One region of the Citrobacter sp. CRE-46 genome, then DNA from elsewhere that is predicted to be linked to it. Evidence: predicted binding sites of a transcription regulator. Region 1 holds the regulator's gene; each other region holds the start of a gene.

The links. The regulator CRP, encoded in region 1, controls carbon source genes, mostly activating them, when cyclic AMP is high. The targets are predictions, from matches to a motif close to ATGTGANNNNNNTCACAT.
Positions count from the first base shown of each region.
Region 2: the regulator CRP is predicted to act here: its motif matches at 5,345-5,362, upstream of bhsA (multiple stress resistance protein BhsA).
Region 3: the regulator CRP is predicted to act here: its motif matches at 6,212-6,229, upstream of uxuA (mannonate dehydratase).

Region 1 covers NZ_CM184341.1:395,877-403,990, reverse strand. The annotation lists gene AC534G_RS01890 (NUDIX hydrolase) at 1-571, shown strand, start outside; partial or broken gene AC534G_RS01885 (hydrolase) at 616-1,675, shown strand; gene AC534G_RS01880 (YheU family protein) at 1,672-1,890, shown strand; gene AC534G_RS01875 (phosphoribulokinase) at 1,944-2,813, shown strand; gene AC534G_RS01870 (OsmC family protein) at 2,912-3,316, opposite strand; gene crp (cAMP-activated global transcriptional regulator CRP) at 3,625-4,257, shown strand; gene AC534G_RS01860 (YccS/YhfK family putative transporter) at 4,309-6,396, shown strand; gene argD (bifunctional acetylornithine/succinyldiaminopimelate transaminase) at 6,496-7,713, opposite strand; gene pabA (aminodeoxychorismate synthase component 2) at 7,799-8,114, opposite strand, start outside.
Region 2 covers NZ_CM184341.1:3,110,322-3,118,435, forward strand. The annotation lists gene AC534G_RS15185 (acyltransferase family protein) at 1-253, shown strand, start outside; gene mfd (transcription-repair coupling factor) at 372-3,818, shown strand; gene ldtC (L,D-transpeptidase LdtC) at 3,967-4,932, shown strand; gene bhsA (multiple stress resistance protein BhsA) at 5,019-5,276, opposite strand; gene comR (TetR family copper-responsive transcriptional repressor ComR) at 5,520-6,155, shown strand; gene AC534G_RS15210 (TonB-dependent siderophore receptor) at 6,403-8,114, shown strand, end outside.
Region 3 covers NZ_CM184341.1:4,474,419-4,482,532, forward strand. The annotation lists partial or broken gene AC534G_RS21770 (MFS transporter) at 1-83, shown strand, start outside; gene AC534G_RS21775 (porin) at 356-1,363, opposite strand; gene AC534G_RS21780 (hypothetical protein) at 1,552-1,755, opposite strand; gene uxuR (Uxu operon transcriptional regulator) at 2,393-3,166, opposite strand; gene AC534G_RS21790 (fructuronate reductase) at 3,300-4,775, opposite strand; gene uxuA (mannonate dehydratase) at 4,856-6,040, opposite strand; gene gntP (gluconate permease GntP) at 6,302-7,645, shown strand; gene AC534G_RS21805 (LutC/YkgG family protein) at 7,694-8,114, opposite strand, start outside.

The DNA of each region.
Region 1 (8,114 bases):
TTGGGGATTACCAGGTGGCTTCATTGATATCGCGCGCGATGACTCCACTCGCGCCACAGCGCTGCGCAAGCTCACTGAAAAAACAGGAGTTTTGCCTTCGTGGCTGGAACAACTGGATACTTTTTCCGGCCCGGATCGCGACCCGCGCGGCTGGAGTCTGACAGTCGCCTGGTTTGCGCTAATCGCCTGGGTAGACTGTGCGCCGCACATCGCCAGCGTCAGCAATGCCCGTTGGGTGCCGGTTGATGAGCTGAAAAATTATTCACTCGCGTTCGACCACGGAGACATCATTACGGCGGCCCTGCATCGCTTGCGGCAAAAAACAATGTACTCGCTACTGCCCGTATACTGCTTGCCGGAGACATTTACCCATGGGCAACTGCTCGAAGCCACCGAGGTGATCCTCGGTCAGTCGATCCAGCGTAAAAGTCTGATTCGCCGCTTTGAAGCGTCAGGAATGTTTGAAGATACCGGAGAAAGCGTGGCGACAGGGACGCGTAAAGCTCGCCTGTGGCGACGAAAGCCCGACGTCGATTTTCATTTTTTCTCGCGTAACCTGCTGACTGACTAGCGACAAAATCACATATTGGCTAACCCGCAAGCGCTGCGCGCGGTATAGTTATTCTTTCCGATTATTAATTGCTCTGGTGTTATGGTTGAAATCACATCCACAGAAATGATCCCACCTACTGATGATTCGCGAGAATTCCGCCCTATGCGCGGTATCAGTAACCGCCATTTGCAGACAATGCTGCCGCGTTTAATTCGCCGCAAGGTGAAGTTCGACGCCCATTGGCAGCGTCTGGAATTACCCGACGGTGACTTTGTCGATCTGGCATGGAGTGAAGATCCGCAACAGGCGAAGCACAAACCGCGCCTGGTGGTTTTTCACGGTCTGGAAGGCAGTCTGAACAGCCCGTACGCACATGGCCTGATTGAAGCAGCGCAAAAGCGCGGCTGGCTGGGCGTGGTGATGCATTTTCGCGGCTGCAGCGGCGAACCAAATCGTCTCAACCGTATTTATCATTCTGGTGAAACAGAAGATGGCACCTGGTTTTTACATTGGCTGGAACGCGAGCTTGGTCGTGTGCCGACCGCGGCGGTCGGCTATTCACTCGGCGGGAACATGCTTGCCTGCCTGCTGGCCAAAGAAGGCAACGATATTCCCATTGATGCAGCGGTTATTGTCTCTGCGCCTTTCGTGCTGGAAGCCTGTAGTTACCATATGGAGAAGGGGTTCTCACGCGTCTACCAGCGCTATCTGCTCAATCTGTTGAAAGCTAACGCCTCGCGTAAGCTACAGGCCTATCCGGGTTCGTTGCCGGTGAGTCTGACCCAGTTGAAATCCCTGCGTCGCATTCGAGATTTTGACGATCTCATCACTGCCAAAATCCACGGTTTTGCCGATGCTATAGACTATTACCGCCAGTGTAGCGCCATGCCATTGCTTAATCAGATCGCCAAACCGACGCTGATTATCCATGCCAAGGACGATCCGTTTATGGATCATCACGTGATCCCTGAACCGGAAAACCTGCCCTCACAGGTGGAGTATCAGTTGACTGAACACGGCGGACACGTCGGATTTATTGGCGGCACAGTGCGCCGCCCTGAGATGTGGCTGGAATCCAGAATTCCCGACTGGCTGACAACGTATCTGGAGGCGTCATCATGATTATCCCCTGGCAAGACATCTCCCCGGACGCGCTGGACAATCTGATTGAAAGCTTTGTCTTGCGCGAAGGTACCGATTATGGTGAACATGAACGTTCGCTCGAACAAAAAGTCGCCGACGTCAAACGCCAACTACAATCAGGTGAAGCCGTCCTGGTGTGGTCCGAACTGCATGAAACGGTCAACATCATGCCGAGGAAGCAGATTCACGAGTAATTCGTAGCCGACGGCTGACTATAATAAAAAATCAACCTATTCATGGAGTTGTTATGTCTGCCAAACATCCGGTGATTGCGGTAACAGGATCCAGCGGCGCGGGGACCACCACCACCAGCCTCGCGTTTCGTAAAATTTTCGCGCAGCTAAATCTGCGCGCCGCCGAGGTGGAAGGTGACAGTTTTCATCGCTATACCCGTCCGGAAATGGATATGGCGATTCGCAAAGCGCGCGATGCCGGGCGACATATCAGTTATTTCGGGCCCGAAGCCAATGACTTTGGTCTGCTGGAACAAACCTTCATTGAATACGGCCAGACGGGAAAAGGTCAGTCGCGTAAATATCTGCACACCTACGATGAAGCCGTACCGTGGAACCAGGTCCCGGGAACGTTTACCCCCTGGCAGCCATTGCCTGAACCGACGGATGTCCTGTTCTATGAAGGGCTACACGGCGGCGTCGTCACCCCACAGCAAAATGTGGCCCGGCATGTCGACCTTCTGGTCGGCGTAGTGCCGATCGTTAACCTGGAATGGATCCAGAAACTGACCCGCGATACCAGCGAGCGTGGACACTCGCGTGAAGCGGTGATGGACTCGGTTGTGCGCTCAATGGACGATTACATCAATTACATCACGCCGCAGTTTTCCCGTACGCACATTAACTTTCAGCGCGTACCCACCGTCGATACCTCAAACCCCTTTGCTGCCAAGAGCATTCCGTCGCTGGATGAAAGCTTTGTGGTCATTCATTTTCGTAATCTGGAAGGGATCGACTTTCCGTGGCTTCTGGCCATGCTGCAAGGCTCATTCATTTCCCACATCAATACATTAGTCGTACCTGGCGGCAAAATGGGTCTGGCGATGGAATTGATTATGCTGCCGCTGGTCCAGCGACTGATGGAAGGTAAAAAGATAGAGTGAGGTACGGGATGTGCCCGACGGCGCTACGCTTATCGGGCCTACGAATCGGTATCGTCCTGTAGGCCCGATAAGGCCAAGCTGCCATCCGGCTTCACGTATTACGCAGCAACCACTTCATAGGAGTGGGTAATATTCACCGCCTTTTCCAGCATCAATGCCACGGAACAATATTTTTCCGCCGAGAGATCGACGGCGCGGGAGACCGACGCCTCTTTCAGATCGTTGCCGGTGACGATGAAATGCAGATTAATGTGGGTAAACAAACGCGGCGCTTCTTCACGGCGCTCAGAGGTGAGCTTCACTTCGCAGTTGGTCACATCCTGACGCCCTTTTTGCAGGATCGACACCACATCGATCGCGCTACAACCGCCTGCAGCCATTAATACCATTTCCATCGGGCTCGGCGCTTTATCACCGGAGTTACCGTCCATCAAAATTTGGTGGCCAGAGGCGGACTCACCGAGGAAGGTTAACCCCTCAACCCACTTTACACGCGCTTGCATATTTCGTAACTCCAATGTTTCAATTTTCCTGACAGATTACGCGTACATAACAATTCTCGCAACGGAAGGCGACCTGCGTCATGCTGAAGCGAGACACCAGGAGACACACGGCGAAAGCTATGCTAAAACAGTCGGGATGCTACAGTAATACATTGACGTACTGCATGTATGCAGAGGACATCACATTACAGGCTGCAGTATATTTTTAGTAGCCCCCTTCCCAGGTAGCGGGAAGCACATTTTTGCAAACCCAGAGGCAGCGTCGTTTTCTGGCTCTGGAGACAGCTTATAACAGAGGATAACCGCGCATGGTGCTTGGCAAACCGCAAACAGACCCGACTCTCGAATGGTTCTTGTCTCATTGCCATATTCATAAGTACCCATCGAAGAGCACGCTGATTCACCAGGGTGAAAAAGCGGAAACGTTGTATTACATCGTTAAAGGCTCAGTGGCAGTGCTGATCAAAGATGAAGAAGGGAAAGAAATGATCCTTTCTTATCTGAATCAGGGCGATTTTATTGGTGAATTAGGCCTCTTCGAAGAAGGCCAGGAACGTAGCGCTTGGGTACGGGCCAAAACCGCATGTGAAGTCGCTGAAATTTCCTACAAAAAATTTCGCCAATTAATCCAGGTCAACCCGGATATTCTGATGCGCCTGTCTTCTCAGATGGCTCGTCGCCTGCAGGTCACGTCTGAAAAAGTAGGCAACCTTGCCTTCCTCGACGTCACCGGCCGTATTGCCCAGACTCTGCTGAATCTGGCAAAACAGCCTGACGCGATGACTCACCCGGACGGTATGCAGATTAAAATCACCCGCCAGGAAATCGGCCAGATCGTTGGCTGCTCCCGTGAGACCGTTGGTCGTATTCTGAAGATGCTGGAAGATCAGAACCTGATCTCCGCTCACGGTAAGACCATTGTCGTTTACGGCACACGTTAATCCCATCGAAATGGCGCGTTACCCGGTAGCGCGCCATTTTTGTTTGTTCCGATGTGGCGAAGACTGATTTATCACCCCGAGATCAACTACGCACTACGGCAGACGCTGGTGCTGTGTTTACCTGTGGCTGTCGGTCTTATCATTGGTCAGCTTCATCTGGGGCTTCTGTTTTCCCTCGTCCCTGCCTGTTGCAACATTGCCGGTCTTGATACCCCGCATAAACGCTTTTTTAAACGTTTAGTTATTGGCGCATCGCTGTTTGCCGGTTGCAGCCTGATCATGCAGTTACTGCTGGCGCAAGATATACCACTGCCGCTCATCCTCACCGGCCTGACGCTAATTCTTGGCGTAACCGCCGAGCTAAGCCCGTTGCATGCGCGACTGCTGCCAGCCTCACTCATCGCGGCAATTTTCACGCTAAGCCTTGCCGGGAACATGCCCGTCTGGGAGCCATTGCTGATCTATGCACTGGGTACGTTGTGGTACGGTCTGTTCAACTGGTTCTGGTTCTGGATGTGGCGTGAGCAGCCACTGCGTGAATCGCTTAGCCTGCTGTACCGCGAATTAGCCGATTACTGTGAGGCCAAGTACAGTCTGCTGACCCAGCATGCCGATCCAGAAAAAGCGCTGCCTCCGCTACTGGTTCGTCAACAAAAAGCGGTGGATTTGATTACCCAGTGCTACCAGCAAATGCACATGCTGTCGGCGCATCACAATAATGAATACAAGCGACTGTTGCGTGCCTTTCAGGAAGCGCTCGATTTGCAGGAACATATTTCAGTTAGCCTGCATCAGCCGGAAGAGGTGCAAAAGCTGGTCGAGCGAAGCCACGCGGAACAGGTGATTCGCTGGAACGCGCGCACCGTCGCCGCCCGCCTGCGCGTCCTGGCCGATGATATCTTGTATCACCGCTTACCGACCCGTTTCTCAATGGAAAAGCAAATTGGCTCGCTGGAGAAAATCGCCAACCAGCATCCGGATAATCCGGTAGGACAGTTTTGCTACTGGCACTTCAGCCGTATCGCCCGCGTGCTACGGACCCAGCGCCCGCTGTATGCCCGAGATTTGATGGCGGACAAACAGCGGCGGTTGCCGTTGATCCCGGCGCTGAAAAACTATCTGTCGTTGAAATCCCCGGCGCTGCGTAACGCCGGGCGCATTAGCGTCATGCTGAGTATCGCCAGCCTGATGGGCAGCGCCTTACATCTGCCTAAACCTTACTGGATTTTGATGACGATCCTGTTCGTCACGCAAAATGGCTATGGGGCGACCCGAGTGCGTATTTTGCATCGTTCGGTGGGTACGCTCGTCGGACTGGTGATTGCCGGCGTCACATTGCACTTTCATATTCAGGAAGGTTTCACGCTGGCAGGCATGTTGCTGATCACATTAGGCAGCTATCTGATCATTCGCAAAAACTACGGCTGGGCCACCGTCGGCTTTACGGTTACGGCGGTGTACACCCTGCAACTGCTGACGCTGAACGGGGAACAATTTATCGTGCCGCGGTTTGTCGACACGGTGATTGGCTGCTTAATCGCCTTTGGCGGCACGCTCTGGCTGTGGCCACAGTGGCAGAGTGGTCTGTTGCGTAAGAACGCCCACGATGCGTTAGAAGCCGACCAGGAGGCTATTCGCCTGATCCTCAGCAACGATCCGCAGGCCACGCCGCTGGCGTATCAACGCATGCGGGTCAACCAGGCGCATAACACGCTGTTTAACTCACTGAATCAGGCAATGCAGGAGCCGGGATTCAACGCGCACTATCTGGCGGATATGAAACTGTGGGTCACGCACAGCCAGTTTATTGTCGAACACATCAACGCGATGACCACACTGGCAAGGGAACATACGATGCTGACGCCAGATTTGGCGCAGCGGTATCTGGAGTCCTGCGAAATTGCGCTCCAGCGCTGTCAGCAGCGGCTGGAGTATGACGGACCGGGAAGCTCGGGCGATGTGAATATTCTCGAAGCGCCTGAAATGCTGTCCCACGGTCCATTAAGCACCCTGGAGCAGCATCTGCAGCGAATCTTGGGGCATCTGAACACCATGCACACCATTTCGTCGGTAGCATGGCGTCAACGACCCCACCACGGGATCTGGCTTAGCCGTCGGTTGCGGGACATGAAAGGTTAAGATCGGCTGCCGGATGCGCTACGCTTATCCGGCCTACGAATCACACCTTACCCTGTAGGCCGGATAAGGCGCTCGCGCCGCCATCCGGCAATCAGGCATTCAGCCCACCACCTTCGCTACCGCCTGCGCGAAACGCAGCATCCCTTCCTCGATATCCGCGTCTTCCACCACCAGCGACGGCGCGAAACGCATCACGTCCGGCCCGGCATTCAGCACCATCACCCCTTCGTGCGCGGCGGCGTAGAGGAAATCGCGCGACCGGCCTTTAAACTGCGGCTTCAGCTCGGCGCCAATCAGCAGCCCCATGCCGCGAATATCGCTGAAAATATCGAACTGCTGATTAATTTTCTGCAAATGATGCACAAACGTCTGACGTTTGCCCTGAATACCTTCCAGCACTTCCGGGGTGTTGATGATATCAAACGCGGCATCTGCAACCGCACAGGCCAGCGGATTACCGCCGTAAGTGGAACCGTGCGAACCCACGTGGAACGCGGAGGCAATTTCCTGAGTGGTCAGCATGGCGCTCACCGGGAAACCGCCGCCGAGCGCCTTGGCGCTGGTGAGGATATCCGGCGTCACGCCGTAGTGCATATAGGCAAATAAATCGCCGGTACGCCCCATCCCACACTGCACCTCATCAAAGACCAGCAGCGCCTGGTGCTGGTCGCAAAGTTCACGCAGACCTTGCAGGAATTCCGGGGTTGCCGCAGTGACGCCGCCTTCTCCCTGAATGGGCTCCACCACCACCGCGCAGGTGTGATCGTCCATCACCGCTTTTACCGCATGCAGATCGTTAAACGGCACATGGATGATATCCGCCGGTTTTGGTCCAAAGCCGTCGGAATATTTCGGTTGCCCACCAACAGATACGGTAAACAGCGAACGACCGTGAAACGCATTATGAAAGGCGATGATTTTGGTTTTGAACGGGCTGTGGCGTACGCAGGCATAATGACGCGCCAGCTTAAAGGCGGTTTCATTGGCTTCGGTACCGGAGTTCATGAACAGCACGCGTTCAGCAAAGGTCGCATCAATGATTTTACGACCTAAGCGCAACGCCGGTTCGTTGGTGAAAACGTTACTGGTGTGCCACAGGGTTTCGCCCTGGGTTTTTAACGCCTCAACCAGCACCGGATGGCAATGCCCTAACGCGGTAACTGCAATGCCGCCCGCGAAATCAACATACTCTTTGCCCTGTTGATCCCAGACCCGACTCCCTTTTCCTTTTACCGGGATAAACTCAGCCGGTGCATAAATCGGCAGAATTACTTCATCGAATGTCGCGCGCGTAATCGCAGTTTGTTCAGTTGCCATGTCATTACCACCCTGTTAAGCAGAAATGTTAGTGAAATTATAATCACAAAATATGAATAAAAAATCACTGAATAGCAACCACAAATCACCGTTGGAGGAAATTATCCAGCAGCTGATGCCCCTGTTCGCTGAGAATACTCTCCGGGTGAAACTGCACGCCTTCCAGATCCCACTCGCGGTGGCGAATGCCCATTATCTCTTGTGTTTCACTCCAGGCCGTCACTTCAAAGCAGTCAGGAAGCGTTTCGGGGGCAACCACCAGAGAATGGTAGCGTGTCACGGTTAATGGGTTGGCGAGTCCCTGAAAAACCCCCTGCCCGTTATGCGTAATCGGCGAGGTTTTACCATGCATCACTTTTGCTGCCCGAACCACGGTCGCGCCAAACGCCTGCGCCATCGCC
Region 2 (8,114 bases), 2.5 Mb from region 1:
CGTGATTGGATCTAATACTATCGCCATCTATACCACCCACCGTATTTTGGTTGAGCTGTTCAGCTTAACGCTAATCCCCAAAATCAATCATGCCGCCTGGCCTGCGTACGGCGAGTTGCTCCTGCTGCTGGTTTATCCCTTCGCCTGCCTGCTGTTCTGCACTCTGTTTGGCTTACTGGTGCGTAAGATTTCGCAAAAAACCATTGCCGACTTGCTCTTTTCTCCACCGTCTTTATCGACGGCCTCGCGCTAATTTCAACGCGCTTTTTGCCCCCATCAGGGGGCGAATCAATTTGCTTATGAGAAACGATCACGGATAATAAAGAACATTGCTTATCAGATGTATATCTAAACGAGATCCTGACAACCGAATGCCTGAACAACATCGTTACACGCTCCCGGCCAGCGCTTCCGACCAGCGCCAGTTAGGCGAACTGACCGGCGCAGCTTGCGCGACGCTGGTCGCTGAAATTGCTGAACGTCATGCGGGTCCTGTCGTACTGATCGCGCCGGACATGCAAAATGCTCTGCGACTGCATGATGAAATTCGTCAGTTTACCGACCAGATGGTAATGAACCTGGCGGACTGGGAAACGCTGCCCTACGATAGCTTTTCCCCTCATCAGGAGATTATCTCCTCGCGGCTTTCCACGCTGTATCAACTCCCTGCGATGCAGCGCGGTGTACTGATTGTGCCGGTGAACACGCTGATGCAGCGCGTCTGTCCGCACAGCTATCTGCACGGCCATGCGCTGGTGATGAAAAAAGGTCAGCGGCTTTCGCGCGACGCCCTGCGCGAACAACTGGACAGCGCGGGCTACCGCCATGTTGATCAGGTGATGGAGCACGGCGAATACGCCACGCGCGGCGCGTTGTTGGATCTGTTCCCCATGGGCAGCGAATTACCTTATCGACTGGATTTCTTTGATGACGAAATCGACAGTCTGCGTCTGTTTGATACCGACACCCAGCGCACACTGGAAGAAGTCGACGCCATTAATTTGCTGCCCGCGCATGAATTCCCGACCGATAAAACGGCGATTGAGCTGTTCCGCAGCCAGTGGCGCGATACCTTAGAAGTTAAACGCGACGCCGAACATATTTACCAGCAGGTCAGCAAAGGCACGTTACCTGCCGGGATCGAATACTGGCAGCCATTGTTTTTCAGCGAGCCGCTGCCCCCCCTGTTCAGCTATTTCCCCGCCAATACGTTATTGGTCAATACCGGCGATATCGAGACCAGCGCAGAACGCTTCCAGGCTGATACCCTGTCGCGTTTTGAGAACCGGGGTGTTGATCCGATGCGCCCGCTTCTGCCGCCACACTCGCTGTGGCTGCGCGTAGATGAGCTGTTCTCCGAACTTAAACGCTGGCCCCGTGTTCAACTGAAAACGGAGACTCTGGCGAACAAAGCCGCGAATACTAACCTCGGCTTCCAGAAGTTGCCAGATATCGCGGTTCAGGCGCAGCAAAAAGCGCCGTTAGATGCGTTACGTAAATTCCTTGAAGGCTTCACCGGTCCGGTGATTTTCTCCGTTGAAAGCGAAGGTCGCCGCGAAGCGCTTGGCGAACTGCTCGCCCGTATCAAAATCGCGCCGAAGCGCATATTGCGTCTCGACGAAGCCGTAGACAATGGTCGCTATCTGATGATTGGCGCAGCTGAACACGGCTTCATTGATAGCAAACGCAACCTGGCGCTGATTTGCGAAAGCGATCTGCTCGGGGAGCGCGTGGCGCGCCGCCGCCAGGATTCTCGTCGCACCATCAATCCTGATACGTTAATTCGTAACCTCGCCGAACTGCATCCCGGTCAACCGGTGGTGCACCTGGAGCACGGCGTTGGCCGTTATGCCGGGATGACCACGCTGGAAGCGGGCGGTATCACCGGCGAGTACCTGATGCTCACCTACGCCAACGACGCCAAACTGTACGTGCCTGTGTCATCGTTGCACCTGATCAGCCGTTACGCTGGCGGCGCGGAAGAAAATGCGCCGCTACATAAACTGGGCGGCGATGCCTGGTCTCGCGCCCGTCAGAAAGCCGCTGAGAAGGTGCGCGATGTCGCGGCAGAACTATTGGATATCTATGCTCAGCGGGCGGCGAAAGAAGGCTTTGCCTTTAAGCATGATCGTGAGCAGTACCAACTGTTTTGCGACAGTTTCCCGTTTGAAACTACGCCCGATCAGGCGCAGGCGATCAACGCGGTGCTCAGCGATATGTGCCAGCCGCTGGCCATGGATCGTCTGGTGTGCGGCGACGTCGGCTTTGGTAAAACCGAAGTCGCGATGCGCGCCGCCTTCCTCGCCGTAGAGAACCACAAGCAGGTGGCCGTGCTGGTTCCGACCACCCTGCTCGCTCAGCAGCACTTCGACAACTTCCGTGATCGCTTTGCCAACTGGCCGGTACGTATTGAAATGCTGTCCCGTTTCCGTAGCGCCAAAGAGCAAGCGCAGATTCTGGAGCAGGTGGCCGAAGGGAAAATCGATATTCTCATCGGCACCCACAAACTGCTGCAAGCGGACGTGAAGCTAAAAGATCTGGGTCTGTTGATTGTCGATGAAGAGCACCGTTTTGGCGTTCGTCATAAAGAGCGCATCAAAGCAATGCGCGCGGATGTCGATATCCTGACGCTGACGGCAACGCCTATTCCGCGTACGCTCAATATGGCGATGAGCGGCATGCGCGATCTGTCGATCATCGCCACGCCTCCTGCCCGTCGTCTGGCGGTGAAAACCTTTGTGCGTGAATATGACAATCTGGTGGTTCGCGAGGCTATCCTGCGTGAAGTTCTGCGCGGGGGGCAAGTTTATTATCTGTTTAACGACGTCGAAAATATCCAGAAAACCGCTGACAGATTAGCGGAACTGGTGCCGGAAGCGCGTATTGGTATCGGCCACGGTCAAATGCGCGAGCGCGAACTGGAACGCGTGATGAACGATTTCCACCATCAGCGCTTTAACGTTCTGGTATGTACCACTATTATCGAAACCGGGATCGACATCCCGACCGCCAACACCATTATCATCGAACGCGCCGATCACTTTGGTTTGGCGCAATTACACCAGTTGCGCGGCCGTGTGGGACGTTCACACCATCAGGCGTACGCCTGGTTGCTGACGCCGCATCCAAAAGCGATGACCACCGACGCGCAAAAGCGCCTGGAAGCCATCGCCTCGCTGGAAGATTTGGGCGCTGGCTTTGCGCTGGCGACCCACGACCTTGAAATTCGCGGCGCCGGGGAACTGCTGGGTGAAGATCAGAGTGGTTCCATGGAAAGCATCGGCTTCTCGCTGTATATGGAGCTGCTGGAAAATGCTGTCGATGCGCTCAAAGAGGGACGCGAACCGTCGCTGGAAGATCTCACCAGCCAGCAAACCGAAGTTGAACTGCGCATGCCGTCACTGCTGCCGGATGACTATATTCCCGATGTCAACACGCGACTGTCGTTCTACAAACGTATTGCCAGTGCGAAAGGCGAAAACGAGTTGGAAGAAATTAAGGTCGAGCTGATAGACCGTTTTGGTCTGCTGCCCGACCCGGCCCGTACGTTGCTGGATATTGCCCGGTTACGCCAACAGGCGCAGAAACTGGGCATCAGAAAGCTTGAAGGCAATGAAAAAGGCGGCACGATTGAGTTTGCAGAGAAAAACCACGTTAACCCGGTGTGGCTGATTGGTTTACTGCAAAAACAGCCGCAGCACTTCCGTCTGGACGGTCCAACCCGGCTGAAATTTATGCAGGATCTGGGCGAGCGTAAAACGCGAATCGACTGGGTACGCCAGTTTATGCGCCAACTTGAAGAAAACGCCGTAGCATAGTGAGCAGGCCGGGAGCGCACACAACGCTCCCGGCCGGTGAATTTACAAACTCTTTGCACTTCCCTGCACTTCCCGACACAGCAAATGGCCATAATTCCTGTTTACTTTTACATAATAAAAACCACGTAAAAACAATGGATTTATGGTGATGTTAAACAATAATCGACTCTCTCGCTGGTTAGCCTTTTTTACGCTTGCAGCGACCTTCGCGTTAGCCCTTCCGGCTCAGGCAAACACCTGGCCGCTGCCGCCGCCGGGAAGCCGTCTGGTGGGACAGAATGCCGTTCACGTTGTCGAAGACAATGGCGGTTCTCTCGAAGCTATTGCGAAAAAATACAACGTCGGCTTTTTAGCGCTGCTGCAGGCCAACCCCGGCGTTGATCCTTTCGTGCCTCGCCCTGGCAGCGTTTTGACTATCCCATTGCAAACCCTGTTACCGGATGCACCGCGCGAAGGCATTGTCATCAACCTCGCCGAACTGCGTCTTTATTATTACCAGCCGGGGACAAATTCGGTGACCGTATATCCTATTGGTATTGGCCAGTTAGGTGGTGATACGCTGACGCCCACCATGGTAACCACCATTTCCGATAAACGCGCTAATCCCACCTGGACGCCTACGGCAAATATCCGCGCGCGCTATAAAGCAAACGGCATCGATCTTCCTGCCGTTGTCCCTGCCGGGCCAGATAACCCGATGGGCCATCACGCAATTCGCTTAGCCGCATACGGCGGTGTTTATCTGCTGCACGGCACCAATGCTGATTTTGGTATCGGTATGCGCGTCAGTTCCGGCTGTATTCGTCTGCGCGACGGTGATATCGAAACCCTGTTCCGTCAAGTGAAACCAGGAACCAAAGTCAATATCATTAACACGCCGATCAAAGCCTCAGTCGAACCTAACGGCATGCGGCTGGTGGAAGTGCACCAGCCGCTGTCAGAAAAGATCAATGATGACCCGCAACTGCTGCCGATCGTGTTGAACGCCGCAATGCAGACCTTTAAGAATGCGGCGCAAACGGACCCTGCCGTCATGGAACATGCGATGGAGATTCGCTCAGGCATGCCGGTCGATGTCACCCGTCATCACGATGTGGCTCAACAACCGATGTAAACATTACCCATAAAAAAACCCCCGCTGGATTTTATTCCGCGGGGGTTTTTTATTTAACTCGCAGTGGCATTGCGATGGGTTAAATCTTATTTGTAGATAACGGCAGTCCCGTGAAGGGTGTTAGGACCGGTAACGGAAGTAATACGGAAAGACTTCGCGCCCATCTCATCCGCTTTCTGCGCCAGTTGATCTTCCAGAGAACCTAAGTTCGTCCCCGCATTTGCAGAGATAGTACCAACTTTCTGTTGACCTGCAGGCGTGGCCTGAACTTCAACAGCGGCGAAGCTGGCAAATGACAGTGAGCTAAGAACAGCAGCAACAAACAGAGTTTTTACGTTTTTCATAATAGTGACCTTTTGCAGATGAATGGGTGTCGTAATGATTAACTTAACGATCGATATGTAAATCATAGATGTGATCCAGGTCACACGTCAACATTTTTTTATAATGATCGTTATATAAAACATAAAGACCTTATTTTTCATGCTAATAGCTATAAATTATTTTTATCGCTAATCCGCTGGAGTGTGGGGGGGAATATTTTTATAATGATTATTCAATAAACCCAACAAAGGTACATCGGCGCCATGACAACTGAAACGACAGGTTGTGCAAAAAAAAGCCGTGGCCGACCAAAAGTGTTCGACAGGGAAGCCGCGCTTGATAAGGCCATGACACTCTTCTGGCAGCACGGATATGAAGCGACATCGCTCGCCGATCTCGTGGAAGCAACGGGTGCGAAAGCGCCCACGCTGTATGCGGAGTTTACCAACAAGGAAGGGTTGTTTCGTGCCGTGCTGGACCGCTATATAACTCGCTTCGCGGCGAAACACGAAGCTCAGCTGTTTTGCGAAGAAAAAAGCCTTCAGTCAGCACTGGAAGACTATTTCACCGCCATAGCGACCTGCTTTACCAGTAAAGATACTCCGGCAGGATGTTTTATGATTAATACGTCCGCGACGCTGGCGGCCTCTTCCCGCGAGATCGCACACACGGTGAAATCACGCCATGCGATGCAGGAACAGACGCTTACCCAGTTCCTTCGTCAGCGCCAGCAGCGTGACGAAATTCCGGCCCACTGCGACGTGCAAAAGCTGGCCGAATATCTGAACTGCATTTTACAGGGTATGTCGATTAGCGCCCGTGAAGGCGCGTCATTTGAGAAACTGATGCAGATCGCACACACCACCCTGCGACTGTGGCCCGAACTCATCAAAGCTTAATCCTTTCCTCTCTCTTCCACGAACAGATGACACCGCCGGGGGCTAAAAACCCTCGGTTTTTTGTACCAATAACCCTTCATTCCTTATTGTTTTCATCGCATTAGCAGATCTTTTTTAAAAAATGTATTGATAACGACAATTATTATCAGCAATATTCGCATTTGTTTTAACACCTGTTTCCCAATGTAACTCTCGGTTTCTCTACCGCAATAACAAAAACAGACCGACTTTTTTAAAAGGAATACAAATGCATAAGCGTCTCTGGGTGCTCAATCCGCTCTTATTATCCTTAACCCTACCGGCTATCGCAGCGGAGGAAGAGAATCTCATCGTCAGCGCTAACCTCAGCCAACGCACCGTGGCAGAAATGGCGCAAACGACCTGGGTTATTGAAGGAAGCGAAATTGAACAGCAAGTTCAGGGTGGTAAAGAGTTCAAGGATGTTCTTGCTCAGTTAATCCCCGGAATTGATGTCAGCAGTCAGGGACGAACCAATTACGGCATGAACATGCGCGGTCGCGCCATCGTAGTATTGATAGACGGTGTCCGTCTGAATTCCTCCCGCACCGACAGCCGTCAACTTGACTCCATTGACCCGTTTAACATTGCTCATATTGAAGTCATCTCAGGCGCAACATCCTTGTATGGCGGAGGAAGTACCGGCGGTTTGATCAACATCGTCACAAAAAAAGGTCAGCCTGAGCGTGAAGTCGAACTCGAACTGGGCAGTAAAAGCGGGTTTAATAACAGTAACGATCATGACGAACGCGTCGCCGCCGCGGTGAGTGGAGGAACCGATCGTGCATCCGGTCGTATGTCCGTCGCGTATCAACGGTTTGGTGGTTGGTATGACGGCAACCACGATGCTCTGCTGCTGGATAACACCCAAACCGGCCTGCAGCATTCCGATCGTCTGGACGTGATGGGCACCGGGACGATTGAGCTGGATGATAACCGTCAATTACAACTGGTTACCCAGTACTACAAGAGCCAGGGGGATGAAGATTACGGGCTGGATCTCGGCGAGAACATGTCCGCCGTGACCGGAAACGGTAAAGCTTATACCAGCAGCGGACTGAACTCCGATCGTATTCCCGGCACCGAGCGCCATCTGATCAGTCTGCAATATTCCGATGCAGACTTCTTTGGTCAGAACCTGGTCAGTCAAATCTATTACCGCGACGAATCGCTAAAATTCTACCCCTTCCCTACACTGAGCAAAGGCAAGGTCACCAGTTTCTCCGCCTCACAGCAGGATACCGACCAGTTCGGTGCCAAAATTACCCTCAACAGCCAGGTGATGGATGACTGGGAACTGACGTGGGGTATCGATGCGGATCATGAAACCTTCGATTCCAATCAGAAATTCTTCGATCTGGCTTACTCTCTGCCCTCCGGTGGCATGGACAACCGTACCGCTTATACTACCGGGCGTTATCCTGGTTACAGCATCACCAACTTCGCGCCTTTCCTGCAAAACAGCTATGACATAAACGATATCTTCACTCTCAGTGGCGGCGTACGCTATCAATGGACCGAAAACAGGGTTGATGATTTCGTTGGCTATGCCCAACAGCAGGGAATCGCGACGGGCCTTGCAAACTCCGCGGATACCATTCCGGGCGGCAAAACCGATTACGATAACTTCCTGTTTAACGCCGGGATCCTCGCCCACCTGACTGAGCGCCAGCAAACCTGGTTTAACTTCTCTCAGGGCGTTGAGCTTCCGGATCCGGGAAAATATTACGGTAACGGCACCTATTCTCTGGTTGGCGATCATTATCAACTTCTGCGCAGCGTCAACGTGGCGGATTCTCGCCTGGAAGGGATTAAAGTTAACTCGTACGAGCTGGGATGGCGTTACACGGGCGATAACCTGCGCACGCAACTGGCTGCTTATTACTCCACTTCGGATAAATCGATCGTTATCAACCGCAGTGATATGACCATAAACGTACA
Region 3 (8,114 bases), 1.2 Mb from region 1:
GCGGCGCTCAGGCCATCATTAACGCCACGCTGCGTGGTGCCGTTGCGTTGTTTTTTGCTGCGATTATCAGTCTCACGCAATGATATAAACAGCGATTCGGCAACCCTAAATAAAGAACAAAATACCCACCAGGAAAATTAAAATTCACAACCGTTAATTTATAAACTCACTTTAAAATGCGTAAAAATGGACATGTTAATTCAACATCAACACCATCTTCAAAAACGCATATATTCTGGTTTAAAAAAATCGCCCGCTTTAATAATCCTGATCGACTTAATTTGCTCCTTTAAAAACAGGCAGATGTAAAAAAGGCGTCTTACAAAAGACGCCTTTTACATATTATCACAACAAATTAGAACTGATAGGTCAGACCCGCAACAACCTGGTTGTCGCCGTCAGCGCCATCAAGCAGGTTAATTTTATAACCTACATCAGCAACCATATTTTTGTTGAAGTAGTAGTCCGTACCCAGCGCCACATATTCGGTCAGGTCATTATTATTGTTGTCACGCGTATGGACATAAGCCACGTTCGGACGCAGACCAAAATCAAACACATACGCAGCCATCGCTTCAAAGTGCTCAGCTTTGTCCGCATCCTGAATCAGGTTGTGAGACTCACCATACATCGTCGCTACGTAGATGGCGTTAGCATCATACTTCAGGCCAGCACCCCAGAACTCTGCGTTTTCGCCATCCCAACCATTCTGTTTCTGCTGAGCAGTCACTGAACTGGTGGTGTAGGCCGCAATCGCAGACACGCCGGAATCGGCGATATTATCGTAGCCCAGGGAGAAGCCGTAGCCATTGCCATGCTGTTTCGTTGGATCCTTATCGGTATCATCCTGACCCTGATATTGCGCGCCAAGGCTCAGGCCATCAACGGCACCAAACAGATTTTTGGTGCGGAGTGTTGCAACGCCAGAAGTGCGTGTAGTAAGGAAGCGGTCAGTATTTTCATAGGAGTCACCGCCGAACTCTGAAAGAGTGTCAGTGTAAGCTCCCACGTCGTAAGCGATACCGTAGTTACGACCGTAGTCAAAGCTAACGTCATGGCCATAATCCAGACCAGCAAACGCCAGACGTGTATTAACACCATTCTGTGAACCTTCTGCTTTAGCGGCATCAAACTGACTTTCAAACTGACCATAGCCAGTCAGTTGATCGTTGATTTGAGTCTCACCGCGAAAACCCAGACGTGCGTAGGTGCCGTCAGCATCGGTGCCGTCAGTCCAGGAGTGGACCGCTTTTACTTTGCCGTACAAATCAAGTTTGTTGCCATCTTTATTATAAATTTCCGCTGCATGAGCGGAAGTGATGCCTAATGCCATCACTGCTAATACCACTGCTGACTTTTTCATATTTTTACTCACTTTTAATTGTGAATTTTGCTATCAACTTTGTTATGAAGGCAGAAAGTCCTCATAAAAAAGCCCCCTGAATACCAAGGGGAGAAATCAAAAACACACCAATAAAGGCAATAATGAAGTGGCAATAAATAATTCACTACTCAGATTTCATTCAAAATCCGGAATAAGGTCAGCCAGGTTTACTCTTGATTCTCGCCCTGGTTAATAGAGCGATGTAGCATTAACGCCTCAGCGATAATATCTTGTTTACTTTTTCGCGTTTCAAATGCCAGCGTTCGGACATATTCCCACAGAGAATTATCAACACGGGCACTTAAAAGAACCATATCTTTAGATCGGGTACCCCTGGCTTTTCGGATATCGGGATAATCTCGAGAAGGCATCGTCATCATCTCCTGAACGCAATAAGACGCTTATGGCGATGAAATATGCAGTCAGTGTAAAAACATGTCAACGGTAAAAAGCATTCACAATCGTAATAAAACTGTTAATAAAGCGAGGTAAAATGGAACGATATTTCAAGTGAAAGATAACTTGTTTATAGAATAATGTGTAATTTTAACTTTACATATATTCATTTTTATTCATTTGATTAAAAACGCATGAAGCATTGACACGAATTATTACACTCAATCAAAACATCATTACAGCCAATAAGTTACATACCGTTATTAATGTCTACTTTTATGCGAACTGCTTGTTTTTATGTACTGTTATGCAAAGCGGTTCTACCCAAACCACTGCCGGAATCACTTTGATTCTCACTTAATGCTGACCTGTTTTGTCTAAAAATAAGCACGAAAAGGTAAAAATAAGGTAAATAACCCATTTTTTCGCATGCAAAATTAAGTTGTTTTTAATTGATATAAATCAATTTACGTCGTGTAAAGACGGCGAAAAAATCCCGGCTGAGGCGCCAGACAAAATTTTTTATGTCCAATTCAGCACGATAAAAGGGGAATAATCACGAGGGAAAGTACCACACGGACCGAAGCTGTCCGTGTGGCTGAAGAAGCGAAATCAGGCGTTAACTTTATCCAGCGGCCAGGACTCGAACAGATAGCCATCAAAGTCGATATCATCGACATTTGAAAATTCCAACAGCCGTTGTTTGACGTTTTCCAGATGCTGCCACATTGCCAGCTTGGCCGCGCGGGCGTCCTTTTTAATTAACGCCGCCAGGATCTGCTTGTGGTCGACCATCCACTCCTTACGGTAATGAGTATCATCGAGGTGGCTATGAAGCTGGATCCACATCGGGTTGTTCTCACGCCACTGCCATGACTGGCGAAATAACTCCACCAGCATGCTGTTATGCGTGGCTTCCGCAATCGCCAGATGAAACTGCATGTCACCGCTTTCTGATCCATTCGGTTCGCTGGAGGCCAGCTCACGCTCTTCCAGTTGCAACGCCTGACGCATTTTGACGATGTCTTCGCGAGTGGCCTGCAGCGCGGCAAATTCAGCGATGTTGCTTTCCAGCAACTGGCGCGCCTGCAGCAGTTCAAACGGACCGGCATCGTTGCAGTGATTTACATCCGTACTGTCGATACTCTGCGCATCCGCATTGTCGAGCACGTAGATTCCGGCGCCACGACGCACGTCCACCAGTCCTTTAATTTCCAGCATGATTAATGCTTCGCGCACCACCGTGCGAGTGACATTAAGCATCTCAGCAATTTCACGCTCCGGCGGCAAACGCTCACCGGGCTGGTACGGCGTCTGGACAATCAGATCGCGGATCATGGCACCCACTTCCTGGTAGGGTCTTTGTTGAGAAGTGTTCGATTTCATCGTGTTATGTCCGTCAGAAGCGTGTAATCAGATACGGTGAATAGGTATCGAACTATAGCATTTGCGGCAAGTCAAAAACAGAAAACGGGTCAACCAAATCAGTATTTTGATTGACCCGTCATAGTTCGGGGAATTAAGCGTCAGCGCTTAGCGCGGCAACACACTCACGCGCGCCCAGCTCGCACAGTTGTTGATACATGGCGATAACCGTCTCAACAAAGTCGGCGTTTTCCGCTAAATCATGGCCAAAAATCCCGCTCAGCCCCAGCAGCGCCGTCACACGTTCAGCCCCCTGGTACTGTTGGTTAATACGCTGGAATTCAGCCAGCATTGGGTCAACAACATCAATGGCCTGCCCCTGCTCATCCACGCCGTGGGTATAACGCATCCAGCCCGCGACGCCAAGCGCCAGGTGACGCCAGTCGCTGCCGTTTTGCAGGTGCAGACGCACCGGATCCAGCAGGCGCTGCGGCAGTTTCTGGCTGCCATCCATCGCAATCTGCCAGGTGCGGTGGCGCAGAGACGGGTTGCTAAAACGTTCGATCAGCAGCGTCGCATAGGCGTTGAGATCGGTGCCTTCCGGCATAGCCAGCGTCGGCGCCTGTTCCTGCATCATCAGCGCAAACGCCGCTTTGCGATACGCGGGATTGGTCATGGTATCGGCGATAGTTTCATACCCGCCAAGATAGCCCAGATACGCGAGGAAAGAGTGGCTGCCGTTAAGCATGCGCAATTTCATCATTTCAAACGGCACTACATCGGCAACGAACTGCGCGCCGACTTTATCCCAGTCCGGGCGACCATTGACGAAGTTGTCTTCAATCACCCACTGACGGAACGGCTCACAGGCGATAGCACACGGGTCGTAAACGCCCAACTGGTCGGCAATTTCCTGCAACGTTTCTGGCGTCGCTGCCGGAACAATGCGGTCTACCATGGTGCATGGGAAGGTGGCGTTAGCTGCAATCCACTCCGCTAACTGCGGGTCGCGCGCCTGCGCCAGGCCCAGCACCGCGACTTTCGCCACATGACCATTTTCACGCACGTTATCGCAGGACATCACGGTAAAGGCCGCCAGCCCCTGCTCGCGACGCAGATGCAACGCCTGTACGATGTACCCAATCGCCGATTTCGGCGCGGTCGGGTTCGCCAGATCGTGCTTAATCAGTGGGTTATTGAGATCTAACTGGCCGCTGGCAGCGTCGGTGCAGTACCCTTTTTCCGTGACCGTCAGCGAGACAATCGCCGTCTGCGGGCGCGCCATGGCCTGTAAAATACCGTCGCAACCGTCAAGATCCGGGTGTAGCGCTTCTTTCATCGAGCCAATCACTTTCAGCACGGTGTTGTCCGCGCCCTTTTCCGCCACGGTATACAGCAGTTGCTGCTTGCGCAGGTTTTCAATCAGTACGCAGTCGTTACCCGGCATCAGGTTAACTTCACAGATACCCCAGTCGCTGTCGGTGGTTTCTAAGAGATGGTGGGTGTACAGCGCCTGATGCGCGCGGTGAAAAGCACCGCATCCCAGGTGAACAATACGGGATTGCAGGCGAGAACTGTCCCACGCCGGACGCGCAACCGGCAGGTTGCTACTGGCAATTGTCGTTGTCATCGTGAACTCCAGAAGCCGTTGGAATACCAACGGAAGAGAAAAGGAAAAAGCCGGCCAGACAGGTGACCGGCAAATCTGCTTTAACGGCTGAAGAAAGCGCGCTGGATAGCCATTTCAACACCACGCACTTCCGCCAGCCCTTTCAGGCGACCAATCGCGGAGTAACCGGGGTTGGTTTTCTTTTTCAGATCGTCAAGCATCTGATGACCGTGATCCGGTCGCATGGGGATCAGATCCTCTTTGCCCTCAGCTTTACGACGTTGCTCTTCTTCGACGATCGCTTTCACCACTTCGTACATGTCAACGTCGCCGTTAAGATGCGCCGCTTCATGGAAGGTTTTCGGGTTATCTTCACGCAGCGTGGAGCGCAGATGGGTGAAGTAAATGCGCGGACCAAACTGTTTGATCATGTCAACCAGGTCGTTGTCCGCACGAACGCCGTAGGAGCCGGTGCACATGGTAAAACCGTTCGCCATGCTGCTGACCGTATCCACCATCCACTGCATATCTTCCACGGTGGAAACAATACGCGGCAGGCCGAGGATCGGGCGCGGCGGATCGTCCGGGTGTACCGCCATACGCACACCAGCTTCTTCTGCCACCGGAATGATCGCTTTCAGGAAGACGGCAAAATTCTCGCGCAGCGCGGCTTTATCGATATCTTTGTAACGCTCAAGATGCTGACGGAACTGATCGAGGGTATAGCCTTCTTCCGCACCCGGCAGACCGGCGATGATATTGCGGGTCAAACGCGCTTTGTCTTCATCGCTCATGGTTGCGAAGCGTTCATTGGCCTGAGCAATCTCTTCGGCGGTGTAGTCTGCTTCCGCGCCCGGACGTTTGAGGATATGCAGCTCAAAGGCGGCAAATTCAATCTGGTCAAAACGCAACGCTTTGGAGCCGTCCGGCAGGACGTATTCCAGATCGGTACGGGTCCAGTCGAGAACCGGCATAAAGTTATAGCACACGGTACGAATGCCGCACTGGGCCAGGTTACGCAGGCTCTGCTGGTAATTGGCGATCCACTGCTGATAGTTGCCAGAACGGGTTTTAATGTCTTCGTGGATCGGCACGCTTTCGACGACCGACCAGACCAGGCCCGCCTGCTCAATAATCGCTTTGCGCTTTAGGATCTCATCAACCGTCCACACTTCCCCGTTCGGGATATGGTGCAAAGCGGTGACAACGCCCGTGGCACCCGCCTGACGCACATCCGCTAAGGTGACCGGATCGTTAGGGCCATACCAGCGCCATGTCTGTTCCATGTTTTGTTCCTCGTTTACATTATGGACTCGACGATATGGCGCATAAATTCCTCCTTTTGGTATTACATGTCAACCTCAATGGCGATATTGGTTAACCAAATCACAATGAAAGCCGATTTAATCCTATGTGCGCCGCAAAAATACACGGTGAATATGTAAACATGTAACGCAATGTGACATCTATCGCATCAATGGTTAACCAATATATGTAACATCTCAACCAAAATCATAATGGTTCAACCAAAAGAAGGTAGACGTTTTATGCACGTTCTCAATATTCTGTGGGTCGTATTCGGCATCGGTCTGATGCTGGTACTTAATCTAAGATTCAAAATAAACTCGATGGTCGCCCTGCTGCTGGCGGCGCTCTCGGTCGGCATGCTGGCGGGTATGGATTTAATGGAGCTGCTGCACACCATGAAATCCGGTTTCGGCAGTACGCTGGGAGAGCTGGCGATTATCGTGGTATTCGGGGCGGTCATCGGTAAGCTGATGGTTGATTCCGGGGCGGCACATCAGATTGCCCATACGCTACTGGCGCGCCTCGGCCTGCGCTATGTGCAGTTGTCGGTGATCATTATTGGTCTGATCTTCGGCCTGGCGATGTTCTATGAAGTAGCGTTTATTATGCTGGCGCCGCTGGTGATCGTTATTGCTGCGGAAGCGAAGATCCCGTTCCTCAAGCTGGCGATCCCCGCCGTTGCCGCCGCCACCACCGCGCACTCCCTGTTCCCACCGCAACCAGGCCCGGTGGCACTGGTTAACGCCTACGGCGCTGACATGGGCATGGTCTACATCTACGGTATTCTGGTAACCATTCCGAGCGTAATCTGCGCCGGACTTATCCTGCCGAAGTTCCTTGGCAACCTCGATCGTCCGACGCCGTCATTCATGAAAGCCGACGTCCCGGTTGACCAGAACAATCTGCCGTCATTCGGCGTGTCTATTCTGGTGCCGCTGATCCCGGCGATCATCATGATCTCCACCACCATTGCCAACATCTGGCTGGTAAAAGGGACACAAGCATGGGAAGTGGTCAACTTCCTCGGTTCTTCACCGATTGCAATGTTCATCGCCATGATTGTTGCCTTCGTGCTGTTTGGTACCGCGCGTGGTCATGATATGCAATGGGTCATGAACGCCTTTGAAAACGCGGTGAAAAGTATCGCGATGGTGATCCTGATCATCGGCGCGGGCGGCGTACTGAAGCAGACCATCATCGATACCGGCATTGGCGATACCATCGGTATGTTGATGTCGCACGGCAATATTTCTCCGTACATCATGGCGTGGTTGATAACCGTATTAATTCGTCTGGCAACCGGTCAGGGCGTGGTCTCAGCCATGACGGCGGCGGGAATTATCAGCGCAGCCATCCTCGACCCGGCAACCGGTCAACTGGTGGGCGTCGATCCGGCGTTACTGGTGCTGGCAACGGCGGCAGGCTCCAACACCCTGACCCACATCAACGATGCCTCGTTCTGGCTGTTCAAAGGCTACTTTGACCTGTCGGTGAAGGATACGCTGAAAACCTGGGGTCTGCTGGAACTGGTAAACTCCGTGGTGGGTTTGATAATCGTGTTGATCATCAGCATGATTGCATAAAGTCTGTCCCGCTCTGGCAGTAGCGCCAGAGCGGTTTTCCATCCTGTCTTAGCAATCCTCAATAATCAGATACACCGCCTTCACCGGGCCATGCACCCCAACCACCTTGATAAGCTCAATATCCGCCGTCGAACTGGGTCCACTGATAATGTTAATGCACGACGGCATCCGCTCACCGGCCTGCGCTTTCTGATGCAGTTTTTCCGCCAGTTGTGCTACGCGCGGCAGGATGGTGCTTTTACGCAGCACGAAAATCGACGACTCCGGCAACAGGCTCAGGGAACGCCCGCGCTCCGGCGCGGAAAACAGCACCACGCCGCCGGACTCGGTCAGGCCATACTCGGCATAGACCACGCCGACTTTCGCCTGCTCGGCCTGGGTAATATTTTCGCTACCGCGCGCCGGGTCCCAGACCACAGCGTTGCATGCCTGCTGTAAGCGTTCGGTAATGCCCAGTTCCACCAGCCGA